2 regions of the Peribacillus sp. S4 genome follow, and region 2 is predicted to be linked to the other one. Evidence: riboswitches for the same ligand, from Rfam matches in the RefSeq annotation. Region 2 holds a riboswitch; the other holds the start of a gene.
What was found. A riboswitch is a leader RNA that binds a small molecule or an ion and turns the genes downstream of it on or off. The one in region 2 is predicted to bind thiamine pyrophosphate.
Positions count from the first base shown of each region.

Region 1: linked by a shared signal. The riboswitch ahead of thiC (phosphomethylpyrimidine synthase ThiC) and the one ahead of ACJ9PY_RS10910 (long-chain fatty acid--CoA ligase) in region 2 are both predicted to bind thiamine pyrophosphate.

Region 1 is NZ_CP175708.1:847,661-855,320, forward strand. Features, by position in the region: gene ACJ9PY_RS04090 (zinc-dependent alcohol dehydrogenase) at 1-324, shown strand, start outside; gene ACJ9PY_RS04095 (hypothetical protein) at 649-1,101, shown strand; gene ACJ9PY_RS04100 (histidine phosphatase family protein) at 1,338-1,883, shown strand; gene ACJ9PY_RS04105 (HAD family hydrolase) at 2,035-2,823, shown strand; TPP riboswitch at 2,940-3,054, shown strand; gene thiC (phosphomethylpyrimidine synthase ThiC) at 3,190-4,971, shown strand; gene ACJ9PY_RS04115 (hypothetical protein) at 4,994-5,164, shown strand; gene ACJ9PY_RS04120 (DUF3231 family protein) at 5,252-5,761, opposite strand; gene ACJ9PY_RS04125 (hypothetical protein) at 5,861-6,004, opposite strand; gene ACJ9PY_RS04130 (spore coat protein) at 6,182-6,814, shown strand; gene ACJ9PY_RS04135 (carboxymuconolactone decarboxylase family protein) at 6,872-7,237, opposite strand; gene ACJ9PY_RS04140 (cytochrome c oxidase assembly protein) at 7,349-7,660, opposite strand, start outside.
Region 2 is NZ_CP175708.1:2,287,828-2,295,487, reverse strand. Features, by position in the region: gene ACJ9PY_RS10935 (SDR family oxidoreductase) at 1-13, opposite strand, end outside; gene ACJ9PY_RS10930 (ABC transporter substrate-binding protein) at 10-1,041, opposite strand; gene ACJ9PY_RS10925 (ABC transporter permease) at 1,038-1,796, opposite strand; gene ACJ9PY_RS10920 (ABC transporter ATP-binding protein) at 1,793-2,539, opposite strand; gene ACJ9PY_RS10915 (acyl-CoA reductase) at 2,551-4,002, opposite strand; gene ACJ9PY_RS10910 (long-chain fatty acid--CoA ligase) at 3,999-5,081, opposite strand; TPP riboswitch at 5,139-5,248, opposite strand; gene ACJ9PY_RS10905 (Nramp family divalent metal transporter) at 5,727-7,001, opposite strand; gene ACJ9PY_RS10900 (thiolase family protein) at 7,072-7,660, opposite strand, start outside.

The DNA.
Region 1 (7,660 bases), 1.4 Mb from region 2:
AAACTTCAGGGTGGAACGTTAAGTGCGATCGAGATTGCCCTTAACGCCGTACGTAAATTCGGCACGATTCAACTGACTGGCGTATACGGTTCGAAATATAATATGTTCCCATTAGGCAATATATTTGAGCGGAACATTAACCTGAAAATGGGACAAGCACCAGTCATTCACTACATGCCAAAGCTTTTTGATGAAATCACGGCTGGAAAGTTCGACCCCACGGAAATCATATCTCATAAAGTCCCTCTCGAAAAAGCGAGTGAGGCTTATCAAATCTTTAACGATCATGAAGATGAATGTATTAAAGTGGTGCTAAAGCCGTAATCTGAAGCTCATAAAAAGTCCAATGCATGGAGTTGCATTGGACTTTTTGGTTATGTTCATAAATAGTTAATGGTGTATTATGGATAAACGTATAAAAGAGGTTTGAAATATGAATGATAGTTATGCCTTTGAACCGAAGAAATCAGGTTTACACTGATTTTTTTACTATAATGGGTGGATTCGTTTCAGGGGAATCCGGAAATGTGACGACTGACCCTTCAATTGATGAAGGAGAATATGCCAAGTGAACTTGAATAAGGGTTTTTGGTAAGGAAATGGAGTATTTATATTATATAATGATAGTGACAAAAGGAGGATGTTCAGATGGTATATAACTCGGCAGCAGAACTTTGTGAAGGGTTTGGTTATCCGCCCGTTCACGTTAAATTGACGATAGAGATCATCGATAAAAGATTGGGACCTGTAAAGGCAGAAGCGGAGATTGCCATCAAGCCTGTTAAGGCAAAGGGATATCTGGAAGTATTGGTGGAAGAATTGGAATCGGAGCATATCTTTGCCGATGAAAATGGCAGTATCTATGGCAGCTTCGGCATCGATCAAAGCATCCAGATATATGATGAAGTCCTGACTACCATTCCGTTCGAAGAGATAATGGGAAATGCAAATTGGAAAGAGACAGTTGAGGAATCCATCACGGCGGATAAACTAAAGGAACAACTGGGAAAATCCCTAAATGATTATCAATTCAGTGATTTGAGCGGGAAATATAAATTCAGGAAAAGATGTACGATAACAGAACTCCAATTCATAGATTAAACGAAAGGAGAAGGCGATATGCTTTCTCTTTTTTACATATGGCCATAATATTTTTCCTTATGATAATCAAATTCTTGCAGTGACACAATCTGTGAGAACCTTTAACCATACACAAGGGGCGCTCAGTTAATGGTTTCAACTTGCATTTATTATATTGCTTTACATAGGTTAATATATTGTTAAGGGCTTTTATAAGAAATAGAAACGAATATTTTAAAAGATAAAAAGGAGAATATATGAAAATTGGTTTGGTACGGCATTTTAAGGTGGCACATGAATTTCCTACTGGGAAAGCTGTGACGGCGGATGATATGAAGCAATGGTTTGTGGACTATGATGCAGCGGATATTATTTATGGAACGACTTTATTTGGCGTGGAGGAATGGCAGGAATGTTATTGCAGTGATATGTCGAGAGCCGTCAAGACAGCGGAACACATCTTTCCAGGCACGGTTCATCGGATGGAGGAGCTGCGGGAAATACCTTCTCCCCCTCTGAGAGGAAGGATTAAGCTGCCGTTCATCCTTTGGGCCATCTGGATTCGCTGCTGCTCGGTGATCAACAAGCAGACAAGGGCGGAAATTAAGTTTGCTGAGCAAAGAATCAATAAAGTATTGGATGAAGTCTTTGCAAAGGGGGAAAGGAATGTTCTGATCGTGAGTCATGCCGCCCTCATGGTATATATGAGGAAAGAGCTGATCCGACGGGGGTTCACCGGTCCAAAGTTCAAGATTGCCAGTAATGGAAAACTGTATGTATTTGAAAGCGGAAAAGGGAAATGAATATATGGTTCCCACCGGAAAAGGTAAGCCATTTTGCGAAGAAAGAGACATGCATTTTCCGAATAGTTATTCTTTTTTTATTGGTTGTGGTTTATTATTGTAATAGTGTAATTTTTACGAATTCAATATTGGGGAAAGAGGGGTGGACATTTTGCTGAAGGCAGTTTTTTTTGATTTAGATGATACATTACTATGGGATCAGAAAAGTGTAAAAGAGGCTTTTGTGGCCACATGCGAAGTTGCCAAGGAGAAATATGGTCTGAATGTCGACGAGTTTGAAGAAGCGGTGCGGAAGGAAGCACGTGATCTTTATTCTTCTTACGATACATATGCATTCACTCAAATGATCGGAATCAACCCATTTGAGGGACTATGGGGGGATTTTCGGGATGATCATGATGAATTCCGGAAGATGGCCGGGATTGTACCGGCTTATCGGAAAGAAGCGTGGACGAGGGGCTTGAAGGCATTAGGGATCGATGACCCGGAATTTGGGCTTGAACTGGCAGAACGTTTCCCGGCCGAAAGACGCAAAAAGCCATTTATCTATGAAGAAACATTCCGTGTTCTGGATGAATTAAAAGGGAAGTACAAATTGCTATTGCTTACGAACGGATCTCCTGAGCTGCAAAATACCAAACTTGAAATAACGCCTGAACTGGTTCCTTATTTCGACCAAATCGTGATTTCAGGCGCATTTGGACGAGGTAAACCGGATGCCTCCATTTTTGAGCATGCTTTGGAAATCATGGAGCTAGATAAGGATGAAGTATTGATGGTCGGCGATAATTTAATGACCGATATCCTTGGAGCATCACGGGTAGGCATAAAGTCGGTTTGGATAAATCGCCATGATAAGAAACGGAATGAAGTGATTCCAACCTACGAAATCACGCATTTAGAGGAGCTTTTTCCTATCCTTGGGAGCCTGGGGAATTAATTGGCGGTCCTCCTCCAAATAACAAATTTTAGATGATTGCAGAGAAAATACTAGGTCTTTTAAATTATTTACAGAATGAAAAGGGTGAGATATAGTTACCCTGTAATCAATTAAATTATTCAGACTAGGGGTGTCCAATAAAAGTTGGGCTGAGAGAGAAGCGCTTAAGCTTCTTAACCCTCAGGACCTGATCTGGTTCATACCAGCGTGGGGAAGTTAGAATCTACTTAACGATGACCTTTCAACTGGTCATTTCTGTAGTCATACTAACGTTAGCCGGGTCTTAAATATGAGACCTGGCTTTTTCGTGCGAAATGGATTGGATTTTGTCCTTTTTAAATGAACTTAAAAAGGAGAAATGAAATCATGAAGAGTAATTCAGTAAATGACATGAACGTTTCAATTATGTCCAGTTTTGCCGGAAGTAAAAAAGTGTATGTTGAGGGATCTAGACCCGATATTAAAGTACCTATGCGTGAAATTGAGCTAAGTCCGACGACAGGGGTATTCGGCGAAGAGGAGAATCCGCCTTTACGTGTATATGATACAAGCGGCTTCTATACGGATTCAGAATATCCGATTGATATTCATAAAGGCCTTGCCCCGATTAGACGCAGCTGGGTTCTGGAACGGGAAGATGTTGAAGAGTATGAAGGGCGTGAAATAAAGCCGGAAGATAACGGATATAGAAAAGTGGAGTCACAATCCAATGCCGAAGTTTTTCCGGGATTGAAAAGAAAACCATTGCGTGCGGTGAAAGGGAAAAACGTAACCCAGCTCCATTATGCCCGCAAAGGGATCATTACTCCAGAAATGGAGTTCATTTCGATCAGGGAAAATGTAGCCCCTGAGTTTGTAAGGGAAGAGGTAGCTAGCGGGCGGGCTATCATTCCGGCAAATATTAACCATCCTGAAAGTGAGCCCATGATCATCGGACGTAATTTTCACGTAAAGATAAATGCGAATATTGGAAATTCAGCTGTCAGTTCATCGATCGAAGCTGAAGTGGAGAAAATGACTTGGGCTACACGATGGGGTGCAGACAACATAATGGATCTTTCCACAGGAAAGAATATTCACACGACGCGGGAATGGATTATCAGGAATTCACCTGTGCCTGTTGGGACGGTTCCGATATATCAAGCATTGGAAAAAGTGAATGGGGTCGCGGAAGATTTAAATTGGGAAGTATTCCGGGATACATTAATCGAGCAGGCTGAGCAAGGTGTCGATTACTTCACCATACACGCTGGTGTGCTTTTGCGATACATCCCAATGACAGCAAAGCGAGTTACGGGGATTGTATCCCGGGGAGGCTCCATCATGGCACAATGGTGCTTGGCCCACCACCAAGAAAGCTTTCTCTATACACACTTTGAAGAGATTTGTGAAATCATGAAGACGTATGATGTTTCTTTCTCATTAGGTGACGGTCTCCGTCCGGGATCCATTGCAGATGCAAACGATGAGGCACAATTTGCGGAATTGGAAACACTTGGGGAATTGACGAAGATTGCTTGGAAGCACGATGTTCAAGTCATGGTGGAGGGACCCGGTCACGTACCGATGCATTTGATTAAAGAAAATATGGATAAACAGCTGGAAGTCTGTCAAGAAGCACCATTCTATACCCTGGGACCATTGACGACGGACATAGCTCCTGGATACGACCATATCACTTCTGCGATTGGTGCTGCCATGATTGGATGGTTTGGAACGGCCATGCTTTGCTATGTGACACCGAAAGAGCATTTGGGACTTCCGAATAAAGAGGATGTTCGGGTAGGGGTCATTACTTATAAAATTGCAGCACACGCAGCTGATCTTGCAAAAGGCCATCCGCAGGCAAGAAAACGGGATGATGCCCTTTCGAAGGCTAGATTCGAATTTCGTTGGAGAGATCAATTCAATCTTTCCCTTGATCCTGAAAGGGCGGTTGAATATCACGATGAAACTCTTCCGGCAGAAGGTGCCAAAACAGCCCATTTCTGTTCAATGTGCGGACCGAAATTCTGCAGTATGAGAATCTCTCAGGACATCCGTGATTTGGCGAAGGAAAAGGGTCTGGGCTTTGAGTCGGTAATTGATGAAGGGCTTAAAGAAAAAGCGAATGAATTTAGGAAAACGGATGGGGAAATCTATCAATGATTCCGACGAGAGGGAGAATTCGATGAATCGGGTAATCCAGATAAAAGTTGAAATGAAACAGTTGGAAACTCAATTGGAGCAGCTGAAAAGGGAGCTGAATATTTTTCGGGAGAATTGCAACCATGAATTTGTGAAAAATGATTATAGTCAACAATGTACAAAGTGCCACTTGATCGAAAGTCTTCAATGGTAATGATTCCTTAATCGTCCTTTTGGAATGAATCCCTTAATCATGTTGATTCGATTACAAAACATGATTAAGGGGATCTATCATTACTATTTACATACTTGTTTTATTGATATGAAGGGGAGGAGGGACAAGCCATCCTTTTTCCTTATTCAATCTTAGGAAGTCAGCACCCAATGCAGCTTTGTTGGTATGGAATTGCGCAAACATCTGTGCAATATCTTCGCGGATGCATTGACCCATCATTTGGCTGCAAGCAACTAATCCTGCATTAATATCGATTGATACTGAAGCGGAGATTTCAGGATCTTGAAGACGTGCCCCGACGGGAATATCCTCCAAATTAGCTTTAGGCCTTTCAGGTGGTGAGGGAGGTAGTCCTACGTTATTTTCTTTTAATAATGATTCAAGTTGGTCATGTTCCTGTTTCCCTTGATCGATCACTTCAACAAGCAATTTATACAGGTCCTTGTCGCCAGTATGATTAAGCATGGTTTGATGACAGGCAATCAACCCTTTTGTAGTTGTTAGAAATGCCCATGTTCCAAAAACCTCTCCGTAATGCATAGGCTCATCTTTCGGATTTCCGCTTAAAATTCCCATAACCATCCTCCTTGAAATTCATTAACGAATTTAAGTTACCCTGAATTCATCCAAGCATGCATCGTTGGTGTTTGGGAAATGTTAGAGGGCTTTTAATGCTTACCCTTTTATTCCTTGCAGCCATTCTTGATAACATTCATCACACAGCATTTCGTTTCTATCCGTGTCAGTAATTTGAAATGTTACTATATGGATTTTTTTTTCTTCCGTGACATCACTACAATAGAAGCATTGATGTGTCATTAGAAATCCTCCCATGTATATAAAGTGTTTATAGTTTAAAGCGCCACGGTTTTTTATACAGAAAAAATGATGCAGCAGTTTATTGGTCTTCTTGGAAGAGTTTAGATTGAATAATCCGGTTGGGGTTTAACATACTAAACGTGTTCGCTTGATTGATAAAATGAGGAGGGAAATACAATGCAAAACCAATATCAACAAGGTCAAGTACACCAGAACATGCAAACGGGTGCTATCCCCCCACAATTGAATCACGGTGGTCACGAAGTATTCGATGTACATGAAGTGCTGTCGGGAGCGATCGGTACTTTAAACACGTATACTCTTTTGCGTCAGCATGTCCAAGATCAGGAATTACTCGACATTCTGGATCGTCAATATCAGTTCATCCAAGATGAATATAATATTTCATTGGAGTGCTTCCAAACGGGCCAGGATCCTTCTAAACCAACTCAGAGCTACAAAATGAATCAAGGTAACGATTTTATATATGGATTGACACCAACTCAGCCAAAAAAACCTTTGCAATCCGTATCGGAAATTACGGATGAATGCATTTCAGGCTTGATGCTTGCGGCTGTTAAGTCTGCGGCATCCATGAAGGCGATGGCAGCGCTTGAAATAACGAATCCGGTGGTTCGCCGCGTATTTGCAGATTCCGTTCCGAACTGCATTGAAATGGCCTATGAGATTTCGATATATCAAAACAAACATCATTATTACCAAGTTCCGCAGCTTGCACAGCAGGATATGCAACAAATGATGAATTCGTATGCCCCCGCACAAGGAAATAACAACAACATGAGTCATTAAAAGCAGTTATTAATAACATAAAGAAGGGATAGGACTGATTCTCCTATCCCTTCTTTATCATTGTTTCATCTGATTTATTTCCTGAATGCATTCCTGGATGAGGGTAACAGCCTGACTCATGGTTGCTCCTCCGCCAAATGCCGCGGTCACACCAATGGCTTCAAGAATTTCTTGTTCGGAACAGCCTTGATCAAGACATCCTTTTGTATGATAGATAATACAGTATTCATCTTGTGAATATAAGCTTATTCCTAGTGCGATAAGCTGTTTTTCTTTCTTGGACAATTGACCTTCTTTAAAGCACTCTTCCGTAAACGAATTGAATTTCTCAGCAAGATCTGGCATTTTATGCGTAAAGACACCGATTCCAGCTTTATAATCACGAAGAGCATTTTCAGTAGAATTGTTCGCTTCATATTCCATTTTTCATTCAGCTCCATCCAAAATTTTTTCATCAAAAATTAGTATGAGCTAAATGTTGGACGATTAAACAGAAACGCAGGAGTTTACCGAAGTAATCATGGAACCGCCTTCCTACAAGGCTAGTGACCCCTTGGGCCGGGTGGCTTTGAACCATTGATAGCAAAGGATGCATATAAGTGCAACGTCAATCGCATCACCAGCATAGTACATTAACATTCCGCCATTTTCCGCTTGTACCTTGGTGACTCCGCTTGGCGGGTGGGCAAAAATATATTTAGAAAGGATATCATGGCCGGCCAGTGAAATTGTAAATACGATAGCTCGAAACATGAAGCTGAACCTGTGGGGTGCAGGGTCCATATAAATCATAGACGCAGTGAATAGATAGCCCGCTATGAACACGTGAAAATGCACTAATGCATG
Region 2 (7,660 bases):
GAAATTTTTTCATTTTTTCTCCTCCGTTTTGTTAGGAAGAAGATCGTCACGCACTGCCTCTTTCATATCGATGCTATTTTTAATTAGTCCTAATTGCTGGTACGTATCTGCCCCTTTTTGTAAAACCGATGTATCAAGTACCCCTAGCCCCTTACTATCAGTCCCCTCAGAGGAAACACTCGAAATATTTCTCAAATTAATAATTTTCAAGTTTTGTTGTTCATCTTTTCCATCAATAGCATATTCAGATGCTAGTTTAGCGGCTTCCTCCGGATTTTTGATCATCCACTGTGCACTGCTACTATAAGCCTCCAAAAATTCTTTCAGAACGTCTTTCTTTTCATCATATGTCTTCTCTGTGACAACAAATACATCGCTAGGCACATTCAAATAATCTTTTACTTCCATTACATTTACTTCATCCAATCCTTTTTGTTTAGCAACGGCTAATCCAGTATCCGTTGCAGCTGTTGCATCCACCTTTCCCTGCATCAAAGGAGCAAAATTCAACAATCCCGTCTCCACGATTTTTACATCGTTTTCCGAAAGTCCAGCCTGATTCAGAAGTACCAATAAATTTTGACGCGTCCCGCTTGTTAAACTATATACACCAATTGTTTTCCCTTTAAGATCCTGTGGCTTATTTATTTTTTTGTCTTTAAGGGATACAATGTTAAACACATTTTGTGGATAGATATTATAAATCACTTTCAGCTTTTCCCCTTTGTCTAATGCGAAGAAAAGAGAGCCGGGATCTGTAAACGCAATGTCAGCTTGTCCAGAAACAATATTTTTAATGGCATCCCCGCCACCTTCTCCTGGAATAACCGAAACGTCCAATCCTTTATCCTTGAAAAAGTGTTTTTTCTCATCCACCAATAAATTCGTTTGCTCAGTTATCGGCTTACTCCAATTCGCTACTCTGACCTGCTGTATTTTCTCTGAGCCTGCTTCCCTGGTTGCCTCTTCCTTTGCTCCACAAGCGCTTGTAATTATTGCTATCAAAAATAATAAACCCATTAGCATAATTTTTGATTTCATTTTTTCTCCGTCTCCTTTATAAATCGTTTGACCCATTTCTTTTCCATAAGTTGCACTGCCTGATATAGAACCATTCCCATGGCCGTTAACAATATCAAGGTCGCGAACATCAATGGTGTATCCATCATTCCCTGTGAAGCGATGATCACCGCTCCTAATCCGTCGCTTCCGCCGATAAACTCTCCAACAACCGCACCTACAATTGCCAAAACGACCGCTACTCGAAGCCCTGCTATAATCCCAGGCATCCCGGCAGGTATCTTTAAATGGATCAAGGTTTGCCAGCGTGATGCACCAAGCATTTTGAACAGTTCCAGCTTCTGCTTATCCATATACTTTATGGCCATCACCGTATTCTCCAAAATAGGAAAAAAACAGATCAGTGCCGTAATCACCACTTTAGAGGTCATTCCAAATCCAAACCAAAGAATAAAAAGAGGGGCTAAAGCAAGCTTCGGAACGGCTTGACTGGCAATAATGTAAGGAAATAAGAGCTTCCGTAAAAAAGGCACCTCGCCCAAAATAATGCCTGCCACAAATCCGAATACCCCTCCAAAAAACAGTCCCAGCAACACCTCTGATGTGGTTCGGATAATATGCGGGGTAAAGTATCCGCCGATTATGCCTTCAAAAAGAGTATGGAAAATCACAATAGGTGTCGGCAGGACAAGCTCCGACATGGACCTTGCTGCTAGATCCCATAAAAATAGCAAAAGCATTAAAAGGATTACGGAGTATATAGGAAATCGTTTCATATCCGTGCTCCCCCCATAACCTGGTGGATCTTGAGGCAAAGTTCATTAAAATACGAGCTGTACCTCATTTCTACCGTTCGCGGCTTTGCAAGATCGACAGCTGTATCATAGACAATGCTTCCTTGATCCATTACCGCTATCTTATCTGAGAGATAAACAGCTTCTGAAATATCATGTGTTATAAAAAGGACTGTCGTATTTTGCTGTTTGCATATCTTTAAAAGGTCGTCCTGTAATTCTTCTCTTGTAATCGCGTCCAAAGCAGCAAATGGTTCGTCTAAGAACATCATGGACGGCTGTTCAACAAGTGCCCTTGCAATGGCTACACGACTCTGCTGACCTCCTGATAATTGTGCCGGGAAACTTTGAAGATAGTCTGCTAACCCAACAGTGTCCAATAACTTCATCGCATACTCTTTATCCTTTACCGTCACTTTCCCCCTAAGGGAAACGGGCAACAAAACGTTATCCATTACAGTTTTCCACTCTAATAGGGTTGGGGATTGAAAGACAAATCCGGCTTCTGGAGACGGCTTGATTACGATGTCCCCTTTCAGGGAAATAATTCCAGTATCCACCTGCAGTAAGCCTGCTGCCAGCTTTAATAACGTCGTTTTCCCGCACCCACTCTTCCCTAGCAAACAATGAAACTCCCCTTTTTCTATTTCCCAGCTTACACGATTGATAACTGACCTTTTGCCCTGATAGCTGTATGTCACATCATTAACTGTCAAAAACCCCATTCCACTACCTCCTAATCAACATAAGGGGCAAATCTTTCACTGTCCACTACAGCAGAGGACTCTATATCTACCATGTTGATCAAATCTAGTAAATTAAAGCGGCCATCATGATGCCATCCAGCTTCGGGAGACGTCATACTGCCCAAAGCCGTTAACCTCGTTACACCAATTCCCCCCAATAACTCGGCCCAATGAAAAAGTTCTCTTGGGTTTGCAGCTATACCAACGGTTTGGAGGAAAGAACGGTGAGGCTCAATGGAAGGAATAAGGTCCCCTATTTTTTCAAAGGCAATCACTTTTATCACTCGATTCAAACTACTTGGAGTGAAGGAAATGTCCTTTTCTTCGTATACGACGGTCCAATCATGTGCTACATTTCCCAATACCTCTTTTTGGGAATCATAAAAAACACTCATCTCTTCTCTTTGACGCCACGATGCCAGTGCTGCAGACTCTTCCATTGAAAGGATCCGCCGAGGATATCTTTTTTCCATGTTTTCAAGTTCATGTGCAAGATATCTCGCAAATTCTTTTGGCGAAACATTGCCGCCATGTTGGACATAAAAAATATGGGGAGAGTAGCAGCCTTGCTGATCATAACGGATGACATCAAGTGCCGCTTGACGTGCAGTTTCAAAAGCTTTTTGTGAATCCAGGCTAAAGCGAGAGATCAACCCAAAACTGATTTTATGGCCATAAGCCAAAAATCTGGTGGTTATTGGCGTTCGGCTTTGAAGAGACTGAAGCGAAGCGTTGCCGCCGTACCCTACTACAACGTCACTTTGTTCCAATATGCATGTTTCCCGCTCTTCATCGCCCCCTTTCCACCAAACAATGGCAAAGCAATCCGCTAATTTAGGTTCAATTTCCACTAACAAACGGGCAAACAAGCCCGCAAACAAAGGCTCTGCACTTGAGACCTTCCCAATGTTTCCTGACTTGGTAAGCAAAGCGGAGATGAAGCTCCACAAAGGAAGACCTGGGACATTCCCCGACCAAATATGGGTGATTAGATTTGGCCCTACTGCCTTAGAGAACCCGCCTTTGATTCGAGGTTGAAAGTCATCAAGCATCAGGGGATTTCCTAAATCTTCAACAACAAAGCGTTGGAGTTCATGTTTACGGAATTTTTTCAAATAAATAGTAAGACCAAGACGAACTATTTCCTCATCATACCCTGTAATAATCGGCAGGAGCTGTTCAGCCTTTTGACGGTAGGGTGAACGACGATCCAGTAATCTATCAATCGCTTTATCAATAATGTCCATGATTTCCACAGTCGTAAATGCCTTTAATATCTCAACACTCGCCCTTTTAACTTTTTCTATAACCTTATTCATCTGTTCTATCGTAAGAAGGGGAATCTCCACTTCCACTTCTTCATTCTTTCTCTTAAATACTAAAACCCTTTTTGTAAAATCTTCATCCCCTATATCCGGTATATATCCTGCAATCTCGTTCATTCCGAAACGCCCTTTGCAGCTTTTAAAAACTCATCCACCGCTATGGAACAACCCTTTGCCTCTGTTCCCTGCACTCTTCCTAATAAAAGAAAACCACCATCCACCTCGACCCCTAAATCTTCTGTTAGGATGGTAGTGACCGAATTATAATTAGCTAAATCACAATGAACAAGTACTCCCCGCTCGCCCTTTTGGACCTCTTCCCCACTTAAAGGATTGATCACCCTAGTCCTTATCCAATGCGGTCCCGATTTTACAGGAGGAACAGTCTCGTTACCGTCATCATAAAATTGCGTGCTTAGCTCCGTCATCCCATACATATTTATGCATCCTGACCGGTCTACACCCAAGTGAGTTGAAAGCATATGATAGAATTCATCCATACCCAATTCCTTAGATTGATTCTTATATCCTCCCGTATCAAGGATTTTACTTCCCTTTGGTAAACTAAAGATCTTTCCCATTCGTTCTAATTCTTCGATCATATGTACGAAACTAAAACTCGCGCCTAAAAGGGCATAAGGCTCCCCAGTTTTTTCCGCATGCGCAAGGTACTCCAGCAAGCGGTCCATATCAATTCCACTTTCATTTAATAGATAGTGGCTATCCTTCGTACCGAATTCACGCATTCCAAGACCCAAGTAGCGAGCTAATGAAGAATTAGGCATTTCTATTTCGGTTGGAAAAAGAATCCCCATGCGTATTTTCTCCGTTTCCTTCATAAATCTTTTCCTGAAATTTAAAATCATGGACTTATCAAACACCTCCAAAGTGGGATGATAATGTTTGCCCTTAATTCCTTTTGTAGTTCCGCTAGTCATGAAAACAGCTTCTGTTTCAGAGGGATCTATGGAGCTTAGCGTGACTTCTTTAAAAGCATTAATCGGAACGGCCGGAATGTCCCTCCATGTCTTAACAACCCTTGGTGTCTTTCCTTTTTGAAAACAAAAGGTTCGGTAGGGAAGATTATGATCGTATTGATAAGAAAATAATTGTAAGGCCTGTTCATTGAATGCCTCATCCGATGCATTTTGCATATAGCGAACAATATTATTGGTTATGACTTGCTGTTGATTCATCTCGAATACATCCTTTCATAGAAAATAAAAAAGCACTTTGCGTAAGCAAAGTGCATAGTGGTCCTCTAGTCACAATCCCTACGCTGGCATTACCCAACAGGTTCAAACGGTCTACAACAGTTAGTCATACTCTCAGCCTGATTCCACAGACTCCCGTAACATTAAATTTTATTCAAGTCTATTCCTTCTGCCTAAAAAATGCAACTCCATTTTAAACTACCGTTAAATGCACTAAATCATAGATCCATATTTCATTAAAGGAATGAACACAGATCATCTCATCGATTTTCTCAATTTTTCATTTTACATGAAGGCATATAATTCTTTAATTAATGGCATATAAAAGAAATACCATTCCAAACTCTAAAGTAAAAGCTATGTGCTTGTCTGCTGGATATAAATTAGGGTAAAAAACTTAAAAACACAGCTACTTTTGGATTGAATATGTTTGCTAGAAATCCTTCTTTAATATAATTATTTTCGATGACCATCAGCTTTTCCGTGAAGGTGTAAAGCACATATGCTTTTACGGGGCAGCGAAAAAGAGATTTGGGGGTAAAAAAACCTTCCTATGAAAGTGAGACTGACCAGCTAAAGGGAAAAATAAAGGCTATCAGGAAGAAGATTCCCCACAGCCTTTACCTATTATTTCGTAAAAATTTCAATAAGTTCGTTAACCCCTAAATAGACGAACATGATGAGACAAGCCGTTAAAACCAAATTAGGAACCGCTTTGTTCCTAAACTCTTTATCTACCTTTTTCGAATTTAATAATAAAATCAGGGAGATAGCCAGGAATGGCATAAATAATGCTCCTAAAGCTCCATATATGATGATTAACTCGACGGGTTTTCCGAAATAAAACAAAATCATCGGAGGGAATGTCAGCCAGGTTAGATAGGCACGATAAGCAGGTTCAGTTTCTGATACAGCCTGTTTTCCTGGAGCCTTTTTCTTGCGTATCGTTTTGACAAAATCAGCAAAAAGATACGGAACCCCATTCCAAACTCCAAGTAAGGAAGAGAAAGCTGCAGACCAAAATGCAATTAAGAATAACCAACGCATAGGTGTGCCAAACTCCGCCCCAAGCATTTCGGCAAGTTGGATAAGCCCTTGATCATCACGGATGCTGACACCTGTACCCGCTAGAAATTGAGCACCGATTATCAATGCAGCCAATGTAAAAATAGCTGTTAATGTATAGGCAACCTTGGTATCTGTTCTCATCATGGAAATCCAACCTTTTCCACTCCAGCTTTTTTCACTTAACCAATAACCATAGGAAGCCATGGTGATTGTTCCACCAACTCCACCAATCAAGCCTAGCATTAAAATGAATGAGCCTTCTGGAACTCTAGGAACGAATCCGATTGCGAAATCTCCTAAGCTAGGTAGGAAAAGAATCGCTGTACCGATAATCGTTACAAACATAACACCTATTAAAACTGTCATTACACGTTCAAACAGCAGATAACGGCCTGTCCAAACGAGACCGAAGCCTAGAATCGAATGGACGATAGCCCAAGCCCAAAGCGGCATGATTGGAAACATGGCGTGCATGGCCAATGCTGAAGTCGATGCTGCAGCTGCTCCATAGATAAATCCCCAAATGACTGAGTAGATACCAAAATAACCTGTTGCCCATTTCCCTAATGAATGCCAGCCATCAATCATGGTTTGTCCAGTTGCCAAATACCAGCGTCCTACACCTTCATTTAAAAAGTATTTCAAAATTGCACCGACAATAATGGCCCATACAAAGGTCATTCCAAAAGACGTTCCAATAACGATAGATGTTATCAAATCGGCAGTTCCCACACCTGTGGCAGCGACAACTATACCTGGTCCAACCTGTCTTAATTTTTCCCCCATCGTAGCTGGTGGAATTTTGAGCTGTGGCTTATTAAGTTCTGTCTCCATGTAATGCCTCCTCAGATCGTAAATGTCCAAAATATATTTAATTAATGTAGTTCATTCATTTAGAATCGTCTTAGGCTAATTCTAATAAAATAGCCATGCCCTGACCTCCGCCAATACATAGAGTCGCTATCCCGTATCTTTCTTGTCGTTTTTGCATTTCATGAATTAATTTCGTTATGATTATCGCTCCAGTTGCCCCTAATGGATGACCTAATGCGATAGCCCCACCATTGACATTGGTTTTATCAGGATCTAGCTTCGCTTCACGTATCACGGCAAGTGATTGCGAAGCGAAAGCCTCATTCAATTCAAACAGCCCAATATCCTCAATCTTCAGACCAGTTTTTTTCAAAAGTTTTTCGATTGCGGGAACTGGACCGATTCCCATATATCGTGGATCGACACCGGCTGTAGACCAGTTAATGATTTTGGCAATAGGTTTGACACCTATGTTGGAAGCCTTTTCTCGAGTCATTAAGACTAAGGAACTCGCTCCATCATTTCGGCCACAGGCATTACCCGCTGTGACAGTTCCATCCTTTTTAAAGACTGGTTTCAATTGGGTTAATTTTTCTAAGGTTGTGTCCCTTGGGTGCTCGTCTATATGGAAAATCGATGTGTTTTTTCTAGTTTTTATTTCAATCGGAACAATTTGCGAT